3 regions of the Cohnella abietis genome follow, and region 1 is predicted to be linked to each of the others. Evidence: a T-box and tRNA genes for the amino acid it is inferred to sense, from the RefSeq annotation. Region 1 holds a T-box; the other regions hold tRNA genes.
The links. A T-box is a leader RNA that pairs with one kind of tRNA and senses whether it is charged. The one in region 1 lies ahead of ileS (isoleucine--tRNA ligase), so its partner is inferred to be a tRNA-Ile.

Region 1 (3,274 bases):
GAGGTTAAAGTGGAGCTTGTGGAGCAAGTGCTCTCTGTTGCTTCTATGCGTCTTGACGGCGTAGCTAGCGATGTCTTCAGATTGAGTAGAACGAAAATTGTTGCTCCGATTAAAGCAGGCCGTTGCCGAGTCAGTTGGAAGCCGGTAGAGGATCCCTCTTTTCAATTGAGGGAAGGTGACATGGTTTCGATGAAGGGTTTTGGTCGATTTAAGGTGCTCGAAGTGGAAGGCGTGTCAAAAAGTGGCAGAGTTCGAGTGCGAGTCGGTAAATTTGTGTAGAAGTCTAGGAGGATTTCCACAGCTTGCGTCGAATTCAGTCAATGAACAAGCTACGTGGTTATTAGACTCTAGGAGGTGCGCCAATGCCACTTACTCCATTGGACATCCATAACAAAGAATTCAGCCGCAGGTTGCGCGGTTACGACGAAGATCAGGTCAATGAATTTCTTGACCAGATTATCAAGGATTACGAAGCCATTATTCGCGAGAATAAGGAATTGCAAAACCAGGTCGCCGCTTCGCAAGACAAGCTTGGCCATTTCTCAAATATCGAGGAAACGTTAAGCAAAACCATTATTGTCGCACAGGAAGCTGCAGATGAACTAAGGGGCAACGCGAAGAAGGAAGCCCAGTTAATTGTTAAGGAAGCGGAGAAAAATGCCGACCGCATTATCAACGATGCTCTTTCCAAGTCCCGTAAGGTAGCTTTGGAAGTAGAGGAATTGAAAAAGCAGGCAACCATTTACCGTGCGCGTTTCCGTGCATTGATTGAGACGCAAATGGAGCTTCTAACACAAGATGGTTGGGATTCCTTGGATAACCGTGAGCCAAGAGGTATTGAAGCCTAATCTCTCCAAGCAAGTCAAAAAAAGGTCCTGAGAGGGTCCTTTTTTTGTTTACATGAAAAAGTGGGTTTGACAAATGCTTCGGCAAAAAGTATAACAGGGATATAAGATTAATCCATATGAATGTCGCAGACGGGAAGCAGTAAGCATGTATCTGAAATCCAGAGAGTTGGCGATTGCTGCGAGCCAACATGAGGAATGTGCTGAATATCGTCCCCGAGATGCGCTGCTGAACCCCTTGATTACTTAAATCAAGTAGATACTAAGCAGTGCCGGATGTCCACCGTTAAAGGGAACACGCATAGTTGCGAAACAGGCTTAAGCCTTTAGCTTTCTTTGCGTTTCGAGTTGTCGTCTAGCTTTCTTTAGGAAAACTTAGACGGAACAAGGGTGGTAACGCGAGCTAACCTCGTCCCTTTCCAGGGATGGGTTTTTTTATTTTAAACTATCGTCGTCCAAAGGACGGCGAAGTCGTTTTTACTTGGTCAGGAGAGAGGAAGAGGGAATATGCAAAGAGTCGACGTTAAAGAAAAAGCAAGATCGCGCGAGCAGCGCATTTTAGACGAATGGAAGAAGGACGGTACGTTCCGTAAATCAATCGAAAATCGTGAGGGCAAGCCGAATTTCGTTTTCTACGAAGGACCGCCGACTGCTAATGGCAAACCACACATCGGTCACGTTCTCGGTCGTGTCATGAAGGATTTCGTCGGTCGCTACAAGACGATGTCGGGTTACCGCGTCGTTCGTAAAGCCGGTTGGGATACGCATGGATTGCCGGTCGAGCTTGGCGTTGAGAAGCAGCTTGGCATTTCGGGCAAGCAAGAGATTGAGAATTATGGCATTGAGCCATTTATAACGAAATGTAAGGAAAGCGTGTTTGAGTATGAGCGACAATGGAAGGAACTGTCGGAAGGTATAGCTTATTGGATTGACATGGATGATCCGTACATTACTTTGGACAATAATTATATCCAAAGCGTATGGCATGTTCTTGCGACAATTCATGATAAGGGTCTGCTGTACCGTGGACATCGGGTAAGTCCATATTGTCCAGATTGCCAGACGACGCTAAGTTCGCATGAAGTTGCGCAGGGCTACGAGGACGTTAAGGATTTGACGGCTACTGCTAAATTCAAGCTGAAGGATAGCGGAGAATACATTCTTGCTTGGACGACAACACCTTGGACACTTCCTGCGAACGTAGCACTTGCGGTGAACCCGAAGCTGGACTATGTTAGGGTCCTTCAAGAAGGCGAAGTTTATATTGTCGCTGCAGCATTGGCTGAGAAGGTCATGAAGGGTGAATACGAGACGCTAAGCACTGTAAAAGGACATGAGCTAGTCGGTGCGGTATATGAGCCGTTATTCCCCTACGTGAAGGTAGAAAACGCATACCGAGTCATAGACGCGGATTACGTCACTGATTCAAGCGGAACGGGTATCGTTCACATTTCTCCGGCTCACGGGGAAGACGATTATCGCGTAGCGCGCTTGCACGACATTCCGATGCTTATGGTTGTTGATAACGCCGGTAAATATATTGCAGAAGTAACGGATTTGGCAGGACGTTTCGTCAAGGATTGCGACATTGATATTGTCAAAATGCTATCCGAGCGTGGCCTGCTGTACCACAAAGAAAAAGTGGAGCATAGCTACCCGTTCTGTTGGCGCTGCAAAACACCGCTTCTCTATTACGCAACGGAGAGCTGGTTCATCAAAACAACCGCAGTTAAAGATCAATTAATTGAAAATAACAAAACAATTAAATGGTACCCTGAGCATCTTCGCGATGGACGCTTCGGCAAGTTCCTTGAGGATCTAGTTGACTGGAACATTAGTCGGAATCGCTATTGGGGCACACCGCTAAATGTGTGGACCTGTGAATCGTGTGGAACAGAGAAAGCACCTCATAGCATAGCTGAGCTTCGTGCGCTCGCCATTGGCGAAGTTTCGGAAGATATCGAGTTGCATAAGCCATACGTAGATGCTATTCATTTACGTTGCGGCTGTGGTGGTGTGATGAACCGTGCATCTGAGGTTATTGATGTTTGGTTCGACAGTGGCTCTATGCCGTTCGCACAATACTTCCATCCTTTTGGGGATGAAAAGAAATTCGAACAGCAGTATCCAGCTGATTTTATTTGTGAAGGTATCGATCAGACTCGTGGATGGTTTTTCAGCTTGCTAGCGGTATCCACGCTTTATAACGGTAAAGCTCCATATAAATCAGTAATCTCAACAGGCCATGTACTTGATGAGAGCGGTCAGAAGATGAGTAAATCCAAGGGGAATGTTATTGATCCTTGGGAAATCATCAACGAGTTCGGTACAGATGCATTCCGTTGGTCGTTGCTTGCAGATAGTGCTCCGTGGAACAGCAAAAGGTTTTCCAAAGGAATTGTTGCTGAAGGAAAATCCAAAATCGTCGA
Region 2 (3,274 bases), 2.6 Mb from region 1:
GTTGGTGGGGTAATGGCTCACCAAGGCGACGATGCGTAGCCGACCTGAGAGGGTGAACGGCCACACTGGGACTGAGACACGGCCCAGACTCCTACGGGAGGCAGCAGTAGGGAATCTTCCACAATGGGCGAAAGCCTGATGGAGCAACGCCGCGTGAGTGAGGAAGGCTTTCGGGTCGTAAAGCTCTGTTGCCAGGGAAGAATAAGGGTGAGAGTAACTGCTCATCCGATGACGGTACCTGAGAAGAAAGCCCCGGCTAACTACGTGCCAGCAGCCGCGGTAATACGTAGGGGGCAAGCGTTGTCCGGATTTATTGGGCGTAAAGCGCGCGCAGGCGGTTCTTTAAGTCTGGTGTCTAAGTGCGGGGCTCAACCCCGTGATGCACTGGAAACTGGGGAACTTGAGTGCAGAAGAGGAGAGCGGAATTCCACGTGTAGCGGTGAAATGCGTAGAGATGTGGAGGAACACCAGTGGCGAAGGCGGCTCTCTGGACTGTAACTGACGCTGAGGCGCGAAAGCGTGGGGAGCAAACAGGATTAGATACCCTGGTAGTCCACGCTGTAAACGATGAGTGCTAGGTGTTGGGGGTATCATGCCCTCGGTGCCGAAGTTAACACATTAAGCACTCCGCCTGGGGAGTACGGTCGCAAGACTGAAACTCAAAGGAATTGACGGGGACCCGCACAAGCAGTGGAGTATGTGGTTTAATTCGAAGCAACGCGAAGAACCTTACCAGGTCTTGACATCCCTCTGAATCCTCTAGAGATAGAGGCGGCCTTCGGGACAGAGGAGACAGGTGGTGCATGGTTGTCGTCAGCTCGTGTCGTGAGATGTTGGGTTAAGTCCCGCAACGAGCGCAACCCCTAAACTTAGTTGCCAGCAGGTTAAGCTGGGCACTCTAGGTTGACTGCCGGTGACAAACCGGAGGAAGGCGGGGATGACGTCAAATCATCATGCCCCTTATGACCTGGGCTACACACGTACTACAATGGCCGGTACAACGGGCTGCGAAACCGCGAGGTGGAGCCAATCCCAACAAAGCCGGTCTCAGTTCGGATTGCAGGCTGCAACTCGCCTGCATGAAGTCGGAATTGCTAGTAATCGCGGATCAGCATGCCGCGGTGAATACGTTCCCGGGTCTTGTACACACCGCCCGTCACACCACGAGAGTTTACAACACCCGAAGTCGGTGGGGTAACCCGCAAGGGAGCCAGCCGCCGAAGGTGGGGTAGATGATTGGGGTGAAGTCGTAACAAGGTAGCCGTATCGGAAGGTGCGGCTGGATCACCTCCTTTCTAAGGAACCCTTCGGGGTTATAAAAGTCCATAGCTACTTCGGTAGGATGGCAAATTCGTTTCTTACGCTCAAGTTCAGTTTTGAAAGAGCAATACACTCTTTCTTTAGAAAGCCGGTTTGGTGGCAACGGCGGAGGGGTTCCACGCGTTCCCATCTCGAACACGACCGTTAAGCCCTCCAGCGCCAATGGTACTTGGACCGCAGGGTCCTGGGAGAGTAGGACGTCGCCAAGCCGGGCTTTTCTTATCTCTGCTTGTAGAGGTAAGGAAGGAACAATAGCCCAGCAGCATCGGGCGCACATATTGGCCTTTAGCTCAGCTGGTTAGAGCGCACCCCTGATAAGGGTGAGGTCGGTGGTTCGAGTCCACTAAGGCCAACCATCTTTTCTTGAAACTTTATAACCCATGGGGACTTAGCTCAGCTGGGAGAGCACCTGCCTTGCACGCAGGGGGTCAGCGGTTCGATCCCGCTAGTCTCCACCATGAGACTTTCAGAGACGACCTTTGGTCGCTCGTTTGTACCTTGAAAACTGGATAGCGAAACAAAGCGCGAAAGAAGAGTAGTATCATCTATGCCTTACTAGTGTCTAATTATGTACTGACAACCGAACATTAGACTTCGTCTAACGTTAACGGTTGCAGTTGGTTAAGCTAATAAGAGCGCACGGAGGATGCCTAGGCGCCAGGAGCCGAAGAAGGACGCGACGAACAGCGATATGCTTCGGGGAGCTGTAAGTGAGCTTTGATCCGGAGATTTCCGAATGGGGAAACCCAGCTACCGTAATGGGTAGTTACCCTCGACTGAATACATAGGTCGTTGGAGGCACACCAGGGGAACTGAAACATCTAAGTACCCTGAGGAAAAGAAAACAAAAGTGATTCCGTCAGTAGCGGCGAGCGAAAGCGGAGAAGCCCAAACCTAAGAGCTTGCTCTTAGGGGTTGTGGGACGTCTCACATGGAGTAAGAAAAGAGAGTATTAGGCGAAGAGGTCTGGAAAGGCCCGTCACAGAAGGTAAAAACCCTGTAGCCGAAAGTGCTTTCTCTCCGAGACGGATCCCGAGTACCGCGGGACACGAGAAACCCCGTGGGAATCCGGCAGGACCATCTGCCAAGGCTAAATACTTCCTGGCGACCGATAGTGAAGCAGTACCGTGAGGGAAAGGTGAAAAGCACCGCGGGAGCGGAGTGAAAAAGAACCTGAAACCGTGCGCTTACAAGAAGTCAGAGCCCGATCTAGGGGTGATGGCGTGCCTTTTGTAGAATGAACCGGCGAGTTACGTTCACGTGCAAGGTTAAGCTGATGAGGCGGAGCCGAAGGGAAACCGAGTCTGAATAGGGCGAATAAGTACGTGGTCGTAGACCCGAAACCGTGTGATCTACCCCTGTGCAGGGTGAAGGTGCGGTAACACGCACTGGAGGCCCGAACTCGTGAACGTTGAAAAGTTCTGGGATGACGTGGGGTAGGGGAGAAATTCCAATCGAACTCGGAGATAGCTGGTTCTCCCCGAAATAGCTTTAGGGCTAGCCTCGAGGTAAAGCATCGTGGAGGTAGAGCACTGATTGGGTGCGGGGCCCGCCAAGGGTTACCAAGTCCAGTCAAACTCCGAATGCCATGTATGTATACTCGGGAGTCAGACAGCGAGTGCTAAGATCCGTTGTCAAGAGGGAAAGAGCCCAGATCATCAGCTAAGGTCCCCAAGTGTGTGTTAAGTGGGAAAGGATGTGGAGTTGCGAAGACAACCAGGATGTTGGCTTAGAAGCAGCCACCATTTAAAGAGTGCGTAATAGCTCACTGGTCGAGTGACTCTGCGCCGAAAATGTAACGGGGCTAAACACACCACCGAAGCTATGGCATGACACTTAGGTGTCTTGGGTAGGGGAGCGTTGTATGCGGGTAGAAGTCAGACCGTAAGGACTGGTGGACTGCATAGAAGTGAGAATGCCGGTATGAGTAACGAAAAGACAGGTGAGAATCCTG
Region 3 (3,274 bases), 2.7 Mb from region 1:
GGTAACCCTTGGCGGGCCCCGCACCCAATCAGTGCTCTACCTCCACGATGCTTTACCTCGAGGCTAGCCCTAAAGCTATTTCGGGGAGAACCAGCTATCTCCGAGTTCGATTGGAATTTCTCCCCTACCCCCACGTCATCCCAGAACTTTTCAACGTTCACGAGTTCGGGCCTCCAGTGCGTGTTACCGCACCTTCACCCTGCACAGGGTAGATCACACGGTTTCGGGTCTACGACCACGTACTTATTCGCCCTATTCAGACTCGGTTTCCCTTCGGCTCCGCCTCATCAGCTTAACCTTGCACGTGAACGTAACTCGCCGGTTCATTCTACAAAAGGCACGCCATCACCCCTAGATCGGGCTCTGACTTCTTGTAAGCGCACGGTTTCAGGTTCTTTTTCACGCGCTCCCGCGGTGCTTTTCACCTTTCCCTCACGGTACTGCTTCACTATCGGTCGCCAGGAAGTATTTAGCCTTGGCAGATGGTCCTGCCGGATTCCCACGGGGTTTCTCGTGTCCCGCGGTACTCGGGATCCGTCTCGGAGAGAGGGTACTTTCGGCTACAGGGTTTTTACCTTCTGTGACGGGCCTTTCCAGACCTCTTCGCCTAATACTCTCTTTTCTTACTCCATGTGAGACGTCCCACAACCCCTAAGAGCAAGCTCTTAGGTTTGGGCTTCTCCGCTTTCGCTCGCCGCTACTGACGGAATCACTTTTGTTTTCTTTTCCTCAGGGTACTTAGATGTTTCAGTTCCCCTGGTGTGCCTCCAACGACCTATGTATTCAGTCGAGGGTAACTACCCATTACGGTAGCTGGGTTTCCCCATTCGGAAATCTCCGGATCAAAGCTCACTTACAGCTCCCCGAAGCATATCGCTGTTCGTCGCGTCCTTCTTCGGCTCCTGGCGCCTAGGCATCCTCCGTGCGCTCTTATTAGCTTAACCAACTGCAACCGTTAACGTTAGACGAAGTCTAATGTTCGGTTGTCAGTACATAATTAGACACTAGTAAGGCATAGATGATACTACTCTTCTTTCGCGCTTTGTTTCGCTATCCAGTTTTCAAGGTACAAACGAGCGACCAAAGGTCGTCTCTGAAAGTCTCATGGTGGAGACTAGCGGGATCGAACCGCTGACCCCCTGCGTGCAAGGCAGGTGCTCTCCCAGCTGAGCTAAGTCCCCATGGGTTATAAAGTTTCAAGAAAAGATGGTTGGCCTTAGTGGACTCGAACCACCGACCTCACCCTTATCAGGGGTGCGCTCTAACCAGCTGAGCTAAAGGCCAATATGTGCGCCCGATGCTGCTGGCTATGTTCCTTCCTTACCTCTACAAGCAGAGATAAGAAAAGCCCGGCTTGGCGACGTCCTACTCTCCCAGGACCCTGCGGTCCAAGTACCATTGGCGCTGGAGGGCTTAACGGTCGTGTTCGAGATGGGAACGCGTGGAACCCCTCCGCCGTTGCCACCAAACCGGCTTTCTAAAGAAAGAGTGTATTGCTCTTTCAAAACTGAACTTGAGCGTAAGAAACGAATTTGCCATCCTACCGAAGTAGCTATGGACTTTTATAACCCGAAGGGTTCCTTAGAAAGGAGGTGATCCAGCCGCACCTTCCGATACGGCTACCTTGTTACGACTTCACCCCAATCATCTACCCCACCTTCGGCGGCTGGCTCCCTTGCGGGTTACCCCACCGACTTCGGGTGTTGTAAACTCTCGTGGTGTGACGGGCGGTGTGTACAAGACCCGGGAACGTATTCACCGCGGCATGCTGATCCGCGATTACTAGCAATTCCGACTTCATGCAGGCGAGTTGCAGCCTGCAATCCGAACTGAGACCGGCTTTGTTGGGATTGGCTCCACCTCGCGGTTTCGCAGCCCGTTGTACCGGCCATTGTAGTACGTGTGTAGCCCAGGTCATAAGGGGCATGATGATTTGACGTCATCCCCGCCTTCCTCCGGTTTGTCACCGGCAGTCAACCTAGAGTGCCCAGCTTAACCTGCTGGCAACTAAGTTTAGGGGTTGCGCTCGTTGCGGGACTTAACCCAACATCTCACGACACGAGCTGACGACAACCATGCACCACCTGTCTCCTCTGTCCCGAAGGCCGCCTCTATCTCTAGAGGATTCAGAGGGATGTCAAGACCTGGTAAGGTTCTTCGCGTTGCTTCGAATTAAACCACATACTCCACTGCTTGTGCGGGTCCCCGTCAATTCCTTTGAGTTTCAGTCTTGCGACCGTACTCCCCAGGCGGAGTGCTTAATGTGTTAACTTCGGCACCGAGGGCATGATACCCCCAACACCTAGCACTCATCGTTTACAGCGTGGACTACCAGGGTATCTAATCCTGTTTGCTCCCCACGCTTTCGCGCCTCAGCGTCAGTTACAGTCCAGAGAGCCGCCTTCGCCACTGGTGTTCCTCCACATCTCTACGCATTTCACCGCTACACGTGGAATTCCGCTCTCCTCTTCTGCACTCAAGTTCCCCAGTTTCCAGTGCATCACGGGGTTGAGCCCCGCACTTAGACACCAGACTTAAAGAACCGCCTGCGCGCGCTTTACGCCCAATAAATCCGGACAACGCTTGCCCCCTACGTATTACCGCGGCTGCTGGCACGTAGTTAGCCGGGGCTTTCTTCTCAGGTACCGTCATCAGATGAGCAGTTACTCTCACCCTTATTCTTCCCTGGCAACAGAGCTTTACGACCCGAAAGCCTTCCTCACTCACGCGGCGTTGCTCCATCAGGCTTTCGCCCATTGTGGAAGATTCCCTACTGCTGCCTCCCGTAGGAGTCTGGGCCGTGTCTCAGTCCCAGTGTGGCCGTTCACCCTCTCAGGTCGGCTACGCATCGTCGCCTTGGTGAGCCATTACCCCACCAACTAGCTAATGCGCCGCAGGCCCATCCACAAGCCGCAGATTGCTCCGCGTTTCCCAATTCGACCATGCGATCAAATTGTTTATCCGGTCTTAGCATTCGTTTCCGAATGTTATCCCGATCTTATGGGCAGGTTGCCTACGTGTTACTCACCCGTCCGCCACTAACCAAGTTTAGAAGCAAGCTTCTAAACAAGATCCGTTCGACTTGCATGTATTAGGCACGCCGCCAGCGTTCGTCCTGAGCCAGGATCAAACTCTCCATAATAGTGAAGCCGAAGCTTCGTATTAAAGAGCCTTTGAGGCTCAATCTTTACAACTGGTTTGTCTTCCGATAACCGAAGTTATCTTCCAACGATTTGTTCGTTTTCTTACGCTCAATGTTCAGTTTTCAAAGAAC

Region 2: it encodes a tRNA-Ile, which carries the amino acid that the T-box ahead of ileS (isoleucine--tRNA ligase) is inferred to sense. The anticodon was not compared.
Region 3: it encodes a tRNA-Ile, which carries the amino acid that the T-box ahead of ileS (isoleucine--tRNA ligase) is inferred to sense. The anticodon was not compared.

What each region holds. Positions count from the first base shown of each region.
Region 1 covers NZ_AP019400.1:4,512,996-4,516,269, reverse strand. Annotated here, with positions in the region: gene KCTCHS21_RS19895 (YlmH family RNA-binding protein) at 1-279, shown strand, start outside; gene KCTCHS21_RS19890 (DivIVA domain-containing protein) at 363-848, shown strand; T-box leader at 966-1,265, shown strand; gene ileS (isoleucine--tRNA ligase) at 1,353-3,274, shown strand, end outside.
Region 2 covers NZ_AP019400.1:11,567-14,840, forward strand. Annotated here, with positions in the region: rRNA gene KCTCHS21_RS00050 (16S ribosomal RNA) at 1-1,295, shown strand, start outside; rRNA gene rrf (5S ribosomal RNA) at 1,413-1,529, shown strand; tRNA gene KCTCHS21_RS00060 (tRNA-Ile) at 1,600-1,676, shown strand; tRNA gene KCTCHS21_RS00065 (tRNA-Ala) at 1,703-1,778, shown strand; rRNA gene KCTCHS21_RS00070 (23S ribosomal RNA) at 1,940-3,274, shown strand, end outside.
Region 3 covers NZ_AP019400.1:106,242-109,515, reverse strand. Annotated here, with positions in the region: rRNA gene KCTCHS21_RS00505 (23S ribosomal RNA) at 1-944, opposite strand, end outside; tRNA gene KCTCHS21_RS00500 (tRNA-Ala) at 1,106-1,181, opposite strand; tRNA gene KCTCHS21_RS00495 (tRNA-Ile) at 1,208-1,284, opposite strand; rRNA gene rrf (5S ribosomal RNA) at 1,353-1,469, opposite strand; rRNA gene KCTCHS21_RS00485 (16S ribosomal RNA) at 1,586-3,142, opposite strand.